DNA from 4 places in the Psychrobacillus sp. FSL K6-2836 genome. Region 4 is predicted to be linked to each of the others. Evidence: riboswitches for the same ligand, from Rfam matches in the RefSeq annotation. Region 4 holds a riboswitch; each other region holds the start of a gene.
What was found. Region 4 has a riboswitch for lysine ahead of dapA (4-hydroxy-tetrahydrodipicolinate synthase). Riboswitches for the same ligand answer to the same signal wherever they lie in the genome.
Positions count from the first base shown of each region.

Region 1: linked by a shared signal. The riboswitch ahead of MKY37_RS18515 (aspartate kinase) and the one ahead of dapA (4-hydroxy-tetrahydrodipicolinate synthase) in region 4 are both predicted to bind lysine.
Region 2: linked by a shared signal. The riboswitch ahead of MKY37_RS17070 (Na+/H+ antiporter NhaC family protein) and the one ahead of dapA (4-hydroxy-tetrahydrodipicolinate synthase) in region 4 are both predicted to bind lysine.
Region 3: linked by a shared signal. The riboswitch ahead of MKY37_RS10590 (transporter substrate-binding domain-containing protein) and the one ahead of dapA (4-hydroxy-tetrahydrodipicolinate synthase) in region 4 are both predicted to bind lysine.

Region 1 covers NZ_JBBOOM010000001.1:3,827,003-3,829,209, forward strand. The annotation lists gene uvrC (excinuclease ABC subunit UvrC) at 1-269, shown strand, start outside; lysine riboswitch at 312-490, shown strand; gene MKY37_RS18515 (aspartate kinase) at 736-1,968, shown strand.
Region 2 covers NZ_JBBOOM010000001.1:3,549,878-3,552,084, forward strand. The annotation lists gene MKY37_RS17060 (bifunctional metallophosphatase/5'-nucleotidase) at 1-130, shown strand, start outside; gene yunB (sporulation protein YunB) at 173-943, shown strand; lysine riboswitch at 992-1,174, shown strand; gene MKY37_RS17070 (Na+/H+ antiporter NhaC family protein) at 1,259-2,207, shown strand, end outside.
Region 3 covers NZ_JBBOOM010000001.1:2,264,225-2,266,431, reverse strand. The annotation lists gene MKY37_RS10595 (amino acid ABC transporter permease) at 1-86, opposite strand, end outside; gene MKY37_RS10590 (transporter substrate-binding domain-containing protein) at 149-1,003, opposite strand; lysine riboswitch at 1,129-1,312, opposite strand; gene MKY37_RS10585 (purine-cytosine permease family protein) at 1,500-2,207, shown strand, end outside.
Region 4 covers NZ_JBBOOM010000001.1:3,092,081-3,094,287, forward strand. The annotation lists gene MKY37_RS14715 (YehS family protein) at 1-292, shown strand, start outside; gene dapA (4-hydroxy-tetrahydrodipicolinate synthase) at 356-1,243, opposite strand; lysine riboswitch at 1,471-1,650, opposite strand; gene MKY37_RS14725 (DHH family phosphoesterase) at 1,833-2,207, shown strand, end outside.

The DNA of each region.
Region 1 (2,207 bases), 730 kb from region 4:
TTTATTTGCTACAACGAATTCAGGATGAGGTCCATCGATTTGCTATAACATTCCATAGGCAGCAACGAGGAAAGCATACGATTGCATCTTCGCTGGATGGTATTGAAGGTATCGGACCTCAGCGGAAAAAGTTATTATTAAAACATTTTGGTTCCTTAAAGAAAATTCAAGCTGCAAGTAAAGATGAATTAATGGCGGCGGGACTTCCGAGTAAACAGGCAGATATAATGATTGGTCATTTTCAGAAAAATGTATTGTCTTCTGAATAATCATGTGTTATGGTTATATGAATTTAATATTCACTGTATTTAAGTGAAGATAGAGGTGCGATTAGACATCAGTACTCAGCAGGAGGAAGGAAAGTTCCTAGAATGGCTGAGGAAAGGGTTTTTCGCCGAAACATAGAATAGCTTTTCCTATTTTATTGTTGGTTCTGCATTTAATAGATGTAGGATTGTCAGAATTTATATTCTGGAGGGCTATCTCACATGGGCAGATTTTTTGGACCGTGTATGAGACAATGCTTTTCACAATATGTGAAAAGCATTTTTTGATCCTTTCAGTAAAGAGAAACTTCAATTGATGGGGATTTTCTTCATTCCCTATTATGTTAGTTGAACCATTCGGGCTTTAACGGGCAGTTGATTTCCCACATAGGCCATTGTACATTGTGGATTCGTTGAAGTGGGAGTCTCACTGCACGTGAAAGCGGGACAAAAAAGGGAGCGGATATACATGACTAAAATTGTAATGAAGTTTGGCGGTACTTCAGTTGAATCAACAGAAAAAATTTCAAATGTTGCTAATCGGGTGAAACGTGAAAAAGAAAAAGGAAATGATATTGTCGTTGTTGTATCTGCAATGGGTAAAACAACAGATGAATTAGCAAACCTTGCTTTCGGATTAGCGGAATCACCATCCAAACGAGAAATGGACATGCTTTTATCGAATGGTGAGCAGGTTACGATGGCATTACTAGCTATTAAGTTAAATGCAATTGGGATAGATGCCATCTCTCTAACTGGTGCTCAGGCAGGTCTCATAACAGATAATGTACATAGAAATGCAAAAGTACTAAAACTGGATCCTTCTAAAATTGACGGTTTACTTGCCACAAATAAAGTAGTTATTGTAGCGGGTTTCCAGGGGATAACAGAAGCTGGAGAGATTACTACTCTTGGCAGAGGAGGATCTGATACAACTGCTGTAGCTATTGCTGCTTCCATCGGAGCTGAGATTTGCGACATTTATACGGATGTTGATGGTATTTATACATCCGATCCACGTTATATTGAGAATGCTCGAAAACTTGACCAACTTGAATATGACGAAATGCTTGAACTAGCTAACTTAGGCGCAGGGGTATTACATCCACGTGCTGTTGAATTTGCTAAAAACTATAAGGTTCCATTACGAGTACGCTCAAGCTATAAAGATGGAGAAGGAACGATTTTGAAGGAGGAAGTAGATGTGGAAAATAATTTAGTAGTTCGTGGGGTAGCGTTTGAATCCGATATCGTTCGATTAACTATAGAATATGAGGTGCCATTTAATGGCTCTTTAGCTTCTATTTTCACAACTCTAGCTACAAACCATATAAACGTGGATATAATTGTTCAGTCGATAGTTGATGGAGTGAAGCCAGCAGTTTCTTTTTCTATAAAAAAAGAATCTCTGGCTGAAGCGATAACAGTTTTAGAAACACATAAACAAACGCTTGGCTTTACCTTCGCAGATTTTGAAGTAGGTCTTTCAAAGGTTTCTATTGTAGGTTCTGGTATGGTTTCGAACCCAGGTGTTGCAGCTCAAATGTTTGATCGCCTGAGAACAGAGAATATTCCTGTGAAAATGGTAAGTACATCTGAGATAAAAGTGTCTGTTGTAGTACCTCAGCAACATATGATTGAAGCCGCAAATGCCTTGCATGACGAATTCGATCTTGCGTTAACCCATCAATCGGTACAATAATTTATAGTTTAAAGTAACGATGAAATTAAACTATCTCAAATAAAATCAAATTGATTTTTAAAGAGGTCGATTGTGACGCAGTCACGATCAGCCTCTTTTTTCTATGGTAATTTTATGGCGTTAGTCTGCCCGTCGCCCTCCTATAACTCTTAGAAAGAGGTTAGTGCGTTTTTGGATAACTAGAGAAAAGATGCTTTCCTAATCATAGAGTAAGCGCCAGAAGATACAATTTCTGGCGC
Region 2 (2,207 bases), 460 kb from region 4:
AGATATGTTTACATTTGGTTACTTTTTTCCTTCATTAAAGTTTGCTCCAAAACAATACTTTATGCCCGAAATGATTCGAGATGTCGTAAAATGGTATGGACAGTATGAAAAAAATGAATATAAGTCATGAAAATCCCCCTCCTTACATAAGTAGTAATTAGGGGGATTGTTTTTGTTCTATCGAAAGAAAAAAAAGCGATTTACTTTCTTTACTAATCAGCGTAAATTAGCCATTTTTTTAACTTGTTTTATGTTATCAGTTGGAGGACTCATCTATTATATTAATAAGCAGTTGAATGCTACCTACTTGGAATATGCAGAAGTTCAAACAACTAAAATAGCATCCATGGTAATAAATAAAGCGATTAACTCAAGAATTTCGAATACGCTCGATGTAAATGACATAATCGAAGAGGTGCCATCAGATAGTACTACAATGGTCACTACTCGATTTAATACAGAAATAATAAATCGTATACTATCTGATACAAATCAGCTTGTTCAGTCTCATTTAGAACAGGCTGAGCAGGGTAACTTTTCAAGTCTACCTTATTTAGATGACATCGAGTACGATAAACAAACGATGGAGGATCAGGGGGGAGTCGTATTTTTCGTTCCGATGGGGCAAGCGGCGAATATCCCCATCATTGGAAACTTAGGTCCGAAAATTCCTATACGCTTTCACGTCATTGGTAATGTACAATCAAATGTAGTGCCTTCAATTACTAAATTTGGTATTAATAATGCGTATGTTGAAGTCAATATCCATATTACGGTAAACGTACAAATAATTGTTCCTCTAGCAAGTAAAATGAGTACGGTTGAACAGAGTATCCCGGTTGCAATGGGGATTGTTCAAGGCCAGGTTCCATATATATACACAGGTGGCGACGGGGATGCAGCTCCATCAATAGAAGTACCACTACCATTACCAGAAAAATAAAAAACCTTTATAACCTAGTATTTACTGTTATACTGGTAGAAATGAATAGAAATAGGTAGAGGCTGCAGAACTTAAGAGTAGTTTACAGGAGAATGACAACTGTGATTGTAAACGGAAGGAAGTTTTGCCGAAATTAGATGCTGATCGTCGAAACAAATCTAATTGGGGTTATTTTAAACAAAAATAACACTGTCATTTATACAAAAGTATAAATGGAGAACTACAAAGTATATAAAATTTATGCTTGAAATTTTAATTAAAAGCCAACCTATATGTATATTAGGTTGGCTTTTTTATATTTGAGGAGGATTTGTTTTGGAAAATACGATATTTTCAATTTTACCACCACTACTAGCGATTGTAATGGTGCTTGTGACGAAGAGGGTTTTATTATCATTGGGGGTCGGAATCGTTTCGGCAGCTCTATTAGTAGAAAACTTTTCACCCGTTGATTCACTAATCATTCTTTGGGATTCCTTTATCACGTCGTTTTGGGATAATGGATTGAATATGTATAATATTTATATATTGTCTTTTATCTTGCTGCTTGGAGTAGTTACAGCGATGGTCAGCTTATCAGGAGGAAGTACTGCGTTTGCAGCGTGGGCAGTCAAACGTATTAGAACGAATCGTGGTTCAAAACTATTAACTGCCTTTTTAGGTATTATTATTTTTGTAGACGATTATTTTAATGCACTTGCTGTTGGACAAATTGCCCGTCCAATCACAGATTCTCACCGAGTATCACGTGCAAAGCTAGCTTATTTTATCGACTCTACATCAGCACCAGTTTGTGTAGTTTCTCCAGTTTCTAGTTGGGGAGCTTTTCTAATAAGTCAGTTAGGTGTTATTTTCGCTACTTATGCAGTAACAGACTATACACCACTTCAGGCATTTCTGATAATGGCCCCGATGAATTTCTATGTTATTGCTGCACTTGCAATGGTATTTTTTATAGCATGGACAGACAATGACTTAGGTGAGATGAAAAAACATGAAAAACGTGCAAAAGAAACAGGAGTGCTTTTTGATCCCAATAAATCAAATCCAGGTGATTTACAAGGTAATTTCCCGGAAAATAATTATGGAAAAGTGAATGATTTAATCTTACCAATTGTATCGTTAATAGGTATAACACTTGTTTCAATGTTTTGGACAGGGTACCAGGCTTCAGGAAAAGTAATGAACTTATTTGTTATTTTTGAGAATACAGACGTTCCACTTTCTTTATTTATAGGTGGAATTGTATCGAGTATATTAGCGA
Region 3 (2,207 bases), 830 kb from region 4:
ATAGAGATTAATAACGTCATTCCTGCTCCACGAAGGAACATCGGCCAGTTACTTGTAATCATCGAAATAATATATTCTATGCTCATGTATTTCCCTCCTTCCAAATAAAAACCGACTGCAAAAAGATGCAGCCGGTATCACTTCATCCTTATTTCGCCGCTGGTTGGTTATGAATAGCAGCATCCATAATTTCTTGTCGCTCTTCTTCAGAAATTTCCGCTAAAATTTTGTTGATTTGCTCAGTTAAATCACTATCTTTTTTCAACCCTACTGCCACTGCTGTATCCTCTTCTGCAGCTTTAAATCCTTCTGTAAATTCAACCATTGCGAAGTTTTCATTTGCAGAAGAAGCACTAATCCCTTCTGGGCGTTCAGATACATAGCCATCAATAACTCCAGATTCCAATGCTACACGCATTGCGGAGAAGTTATCAGATGCTGGTTGTTTTTTCACACCTTTAATTTGATCGATTACACCATAATGTGAAGTATTCAGCTGGCCTGTGATTTTAGCACCACTAAAGTCTTGAATAGAAGTAGCCCCTTCAAAAGAACCACCTTTTTTCACAACCATAACAAAGTTGGATGTGTAATAGTTTTCCGAAAAGTCAATTGTTTCTTTACGCTCTTCAGTAGGTGACATTCCTGCGATAATTGCATCGATTTTATCTGATTGTAATGATGGTACAAGTCCATCCCATTCTGTTTTAACGATAACTAGTTCTTTTCCTAATCCGTCTGCAATGCGTTTAGCAATTTCTACATCATATCCACCGGCATATTCTGCGTTACCATCAATCTTCACTCCACCATTGGAGTCATCTAGTTGTGTCCAGTTAAAAGGTGCATAACCAGCTTCTAAACCTACTGTAAACGTATCTACAGCTGCTTCTTTAGTATCGTCAGAGGAAGATCCTGAAGTTTCTGTAGTATCTGTTCCACATGCTGCTAATAAAAACAAAAAGCTTACGAATATCGTTAAAAATACTAATCTCTTTTTCATTATAATTACTCCCTTTTTATCAATATATGTTCTTACTTATAAAAAAAGACAACTTGTACAAAAAAAGACCTGAGATGAACTCAGGTCGCAATATGTATAGTTGCCCTAAATCCTCTACTTTTCCCAAATGAGATAGCACACCATTATAAACTGGGATGTTTATAGTGGACAGTCCTGCAATTATTAACTGCAGACCCAGCAAGTAATACCGAGCAATATTACAAACTTCGGCGATATTTCCTTCTCCATAGAATCATAGCTTCTCAAACTCCACTAAGGACTGTTAAATATCGCGCCTCTACCTCACTATATTAAGTGAGGCTGTATTCAATTATGTTTCATAGTTTACAATACACATATATTTCTGTCAACTACTTTAGAATTATATTTAGCTAAGTATATGTTATAATGAATAGATGCGTCAAAAAAATAAAGAAATTTAGTTATCAAAGCGTCTACCCGCATGGATAATTATTTTTTATTAGGAGCTGATATTATGAGATCTGTCCAACTTACAGATCACAAAGTAACTGAAGAGAAAGACACAGACTATTCATTAGAGAAGGTGCCCCGTAGCCAAAGAAATATGGGTTGGTTAAGCATAACCAATATTACGTTCGGAATAGCCACTGCGATTTTTTACTTTCAAATGGGGAGTGTAATGGCTCTTCAATTTGGAGCAATTAATGCTATTATCTCCTCTATTTATGCAATAATAGTTGCCGGTATACTGGGAACCCTCATTGCTTACTTATCTGCAAAATCTGGAATGAATGTCAATTTATTATCTAGAAGTGGAGGCTTTGGCTATATAGGTGCTTCCTTAACATCCTTCCTCTATGCGACAAACTTTATTATGTATTGTGCATTTGAAGGTCTCATTTTAGTTTCCGCGGTTCATACCTTCTTCCCCAACCTACAAGAGTGGGCATTAATCATTTTCTTCGGTTTTATCGTTATACCTTTAAATTGGTTTGGCATTAAACAGCTAGATAAATTACAAAAGAGGTCTTTACCTATATTCGTTGTTTTCTTAATAGCAGCTATTGTTATTTCGTTTTATAAGACTCCAGTATTTGAAGGACCTTTTTGGACTTATCTACCTGAAGGAGTTCAAGTTGGAGGACAAGCTTTACTTCTATGCATAGGAGTTCAACACGGAATAATGGGTCTAACAGCCCTACTAGCTTCGGATTATGCACGT
Region 4 (2,207 bases):
AATCACACATAAAAGAGGTAAACAGGATCCAAAACAGGGACAACCTACTAATCCAGAGCCTGCAGAACAGCAGAAGGATCATGTGAATAATATACTCTTGAAGAAACTAAAAGTAGCTTTACAGTTAACAACGGAAGATATGCTGGAAGTATTAGATGATGGCGGAATTATTGTATCTAAAGGCGAACTAGGTGCTATTTTAAGAAAACCAGGACATCGTAATTATAAGGAATGCGGGGATAATTTTGCACGTAAATTCCTTAAAGGTTTAGCAGTAAAATATAGAAATTAATAAAGAAGGGCGAATTCTAAATTGAGTTCGCTCTTCCTCTTTATCTGTAAACAATTGAAAAGCCTATATTTTCACGGTTTGTGGCAATGTGGATAGTACTTCTTGTAAAGAAGTCAGCTCTTCTTTATTCAAAGGAATCATAGGTAAGCGAACACCTCCTACAGGAACTCCTTTTAAATTTAATGCAGATTTTACAGGAGTAGGATTTGGTGCAGCAAATAGAGCTTTCATGATAGGTAATAATTTGCGGTGATCCTTAGCTGCCTCCCTTACATTACCACTGTTGAACTTTGCAATCATTGCTTGCATTTCATTTCCAATAACATGTGATGCTACTGAAATGATGCCTGTTCCACCAATCGATAGTACCGGGATTGTTAACCCATCATCACCACTATATAGCGAAAAGTCTTCCGGTGTATTACTAATAATTTCAGACATTGCATCTAAATTCCCACCAGCTTCTTTAATAGCAACGATATTTGGTATTTTAGAAAGACGGATAACCGTTTCCACTGACATGTTGACGACACTACGGCCTGGAATATTGTATAGCATAATCGGCAATGATGTAACTGCAGCTATAGTTTTGAAGTGTTGGTACAAACCTTCTTGTGAAGGCTTGTTATAATACGGAACTACAAGCATAATACCATCGACACCTGCATCAGCTGCTTGTCTTGTTAGATCAATGGACGCTTTTGTATTATATGAACCAGTACCAGCAATTACTGGTACTCTACCATTCACAACTTCCACTGTAAATTTAAACAGCTGGACTTTTTCTTCTTCAGTTAACGTCGGAGACTCTCCAGTAGTACCAGATACAACTAAGCCTTCTGTTCCATTGGCAATTAAGTAATTTATTAAGTTTCGTGTAGCTGGAAAATCGATTTCCTCATTATGATCAAAAGGAGTCACCATAGCCGTTAATATTTGTCCAAAATTCATAACTTCTCCACATCCTCTAGTTTTATTATTAAAAATTCAGGGAGAAGGGCGGTATCAATTACGCCTCGGCGTAATTGCGTACAGATTTTGAATTACACTAGCGAAATTCAAAATCTGTGACATCCGCCGGAGGCATAACTTGACGGTTGTTTAGTCAAGTTATGTAGACGCAAAAAAGCAACAACGAGGGGCTCGTTGTTGCAATAGAAATAAAGTAATATTTCCGTGCGTAAGATAGCCCTCCATATAGTCTCCTATATGACAATTCAGTGTTTATTCAACAGCTGAACCAGCTTCAAGAAAAATGAGATTCTTTCAACTTCGGCAAATCCCCCTTTCCACAATTGTCATAGGATCTCATTATCCTCCGAATGTGTACTGATGGTCTTCGCGCCTCTATCCTTACTTCAAATGTATTTGAAATAAGAGAATATTTAATTACTAAGATAATACATGTTTTCTTATACTATTGCAACAGTTTACCTGTAAAATAAGTGTTAACTTATTTTTATGACATGATAAACTATATTTTTGATGAAAATTAATAAGTTTCAAACGTTAAAACCATACTAATCAAGAGGTGAAAAGGATGTATAAATTATTGTCTCATAATGATTTAGATGGCGTCGGATGTGGCATTTTAGCAAAGCTAGCTTTTGGAGAGCAAGTGAAGGTGCGTTATAATTCGATTTCATCCCTTAATCGAGAGATTGAATACTTTTTAGAAAATGATGAGCCAGATACGTTTTTATTTATAACTGATTTGACTCCAAACGAGGATAATGAAAAAAGGCTTAATGATTTTTACGATGCAAAAGGGAAGGTCCAACTAATTGATCATCATAAATCTGCTTTGCATTTTAATGATTATGAGTGGGGATATATTTTAGTGGAAGATCATGAAGGCAAATTAACTTCAGCTACTTCGTTATTATATGAATATCTTGTAACAAATGAACTGTTA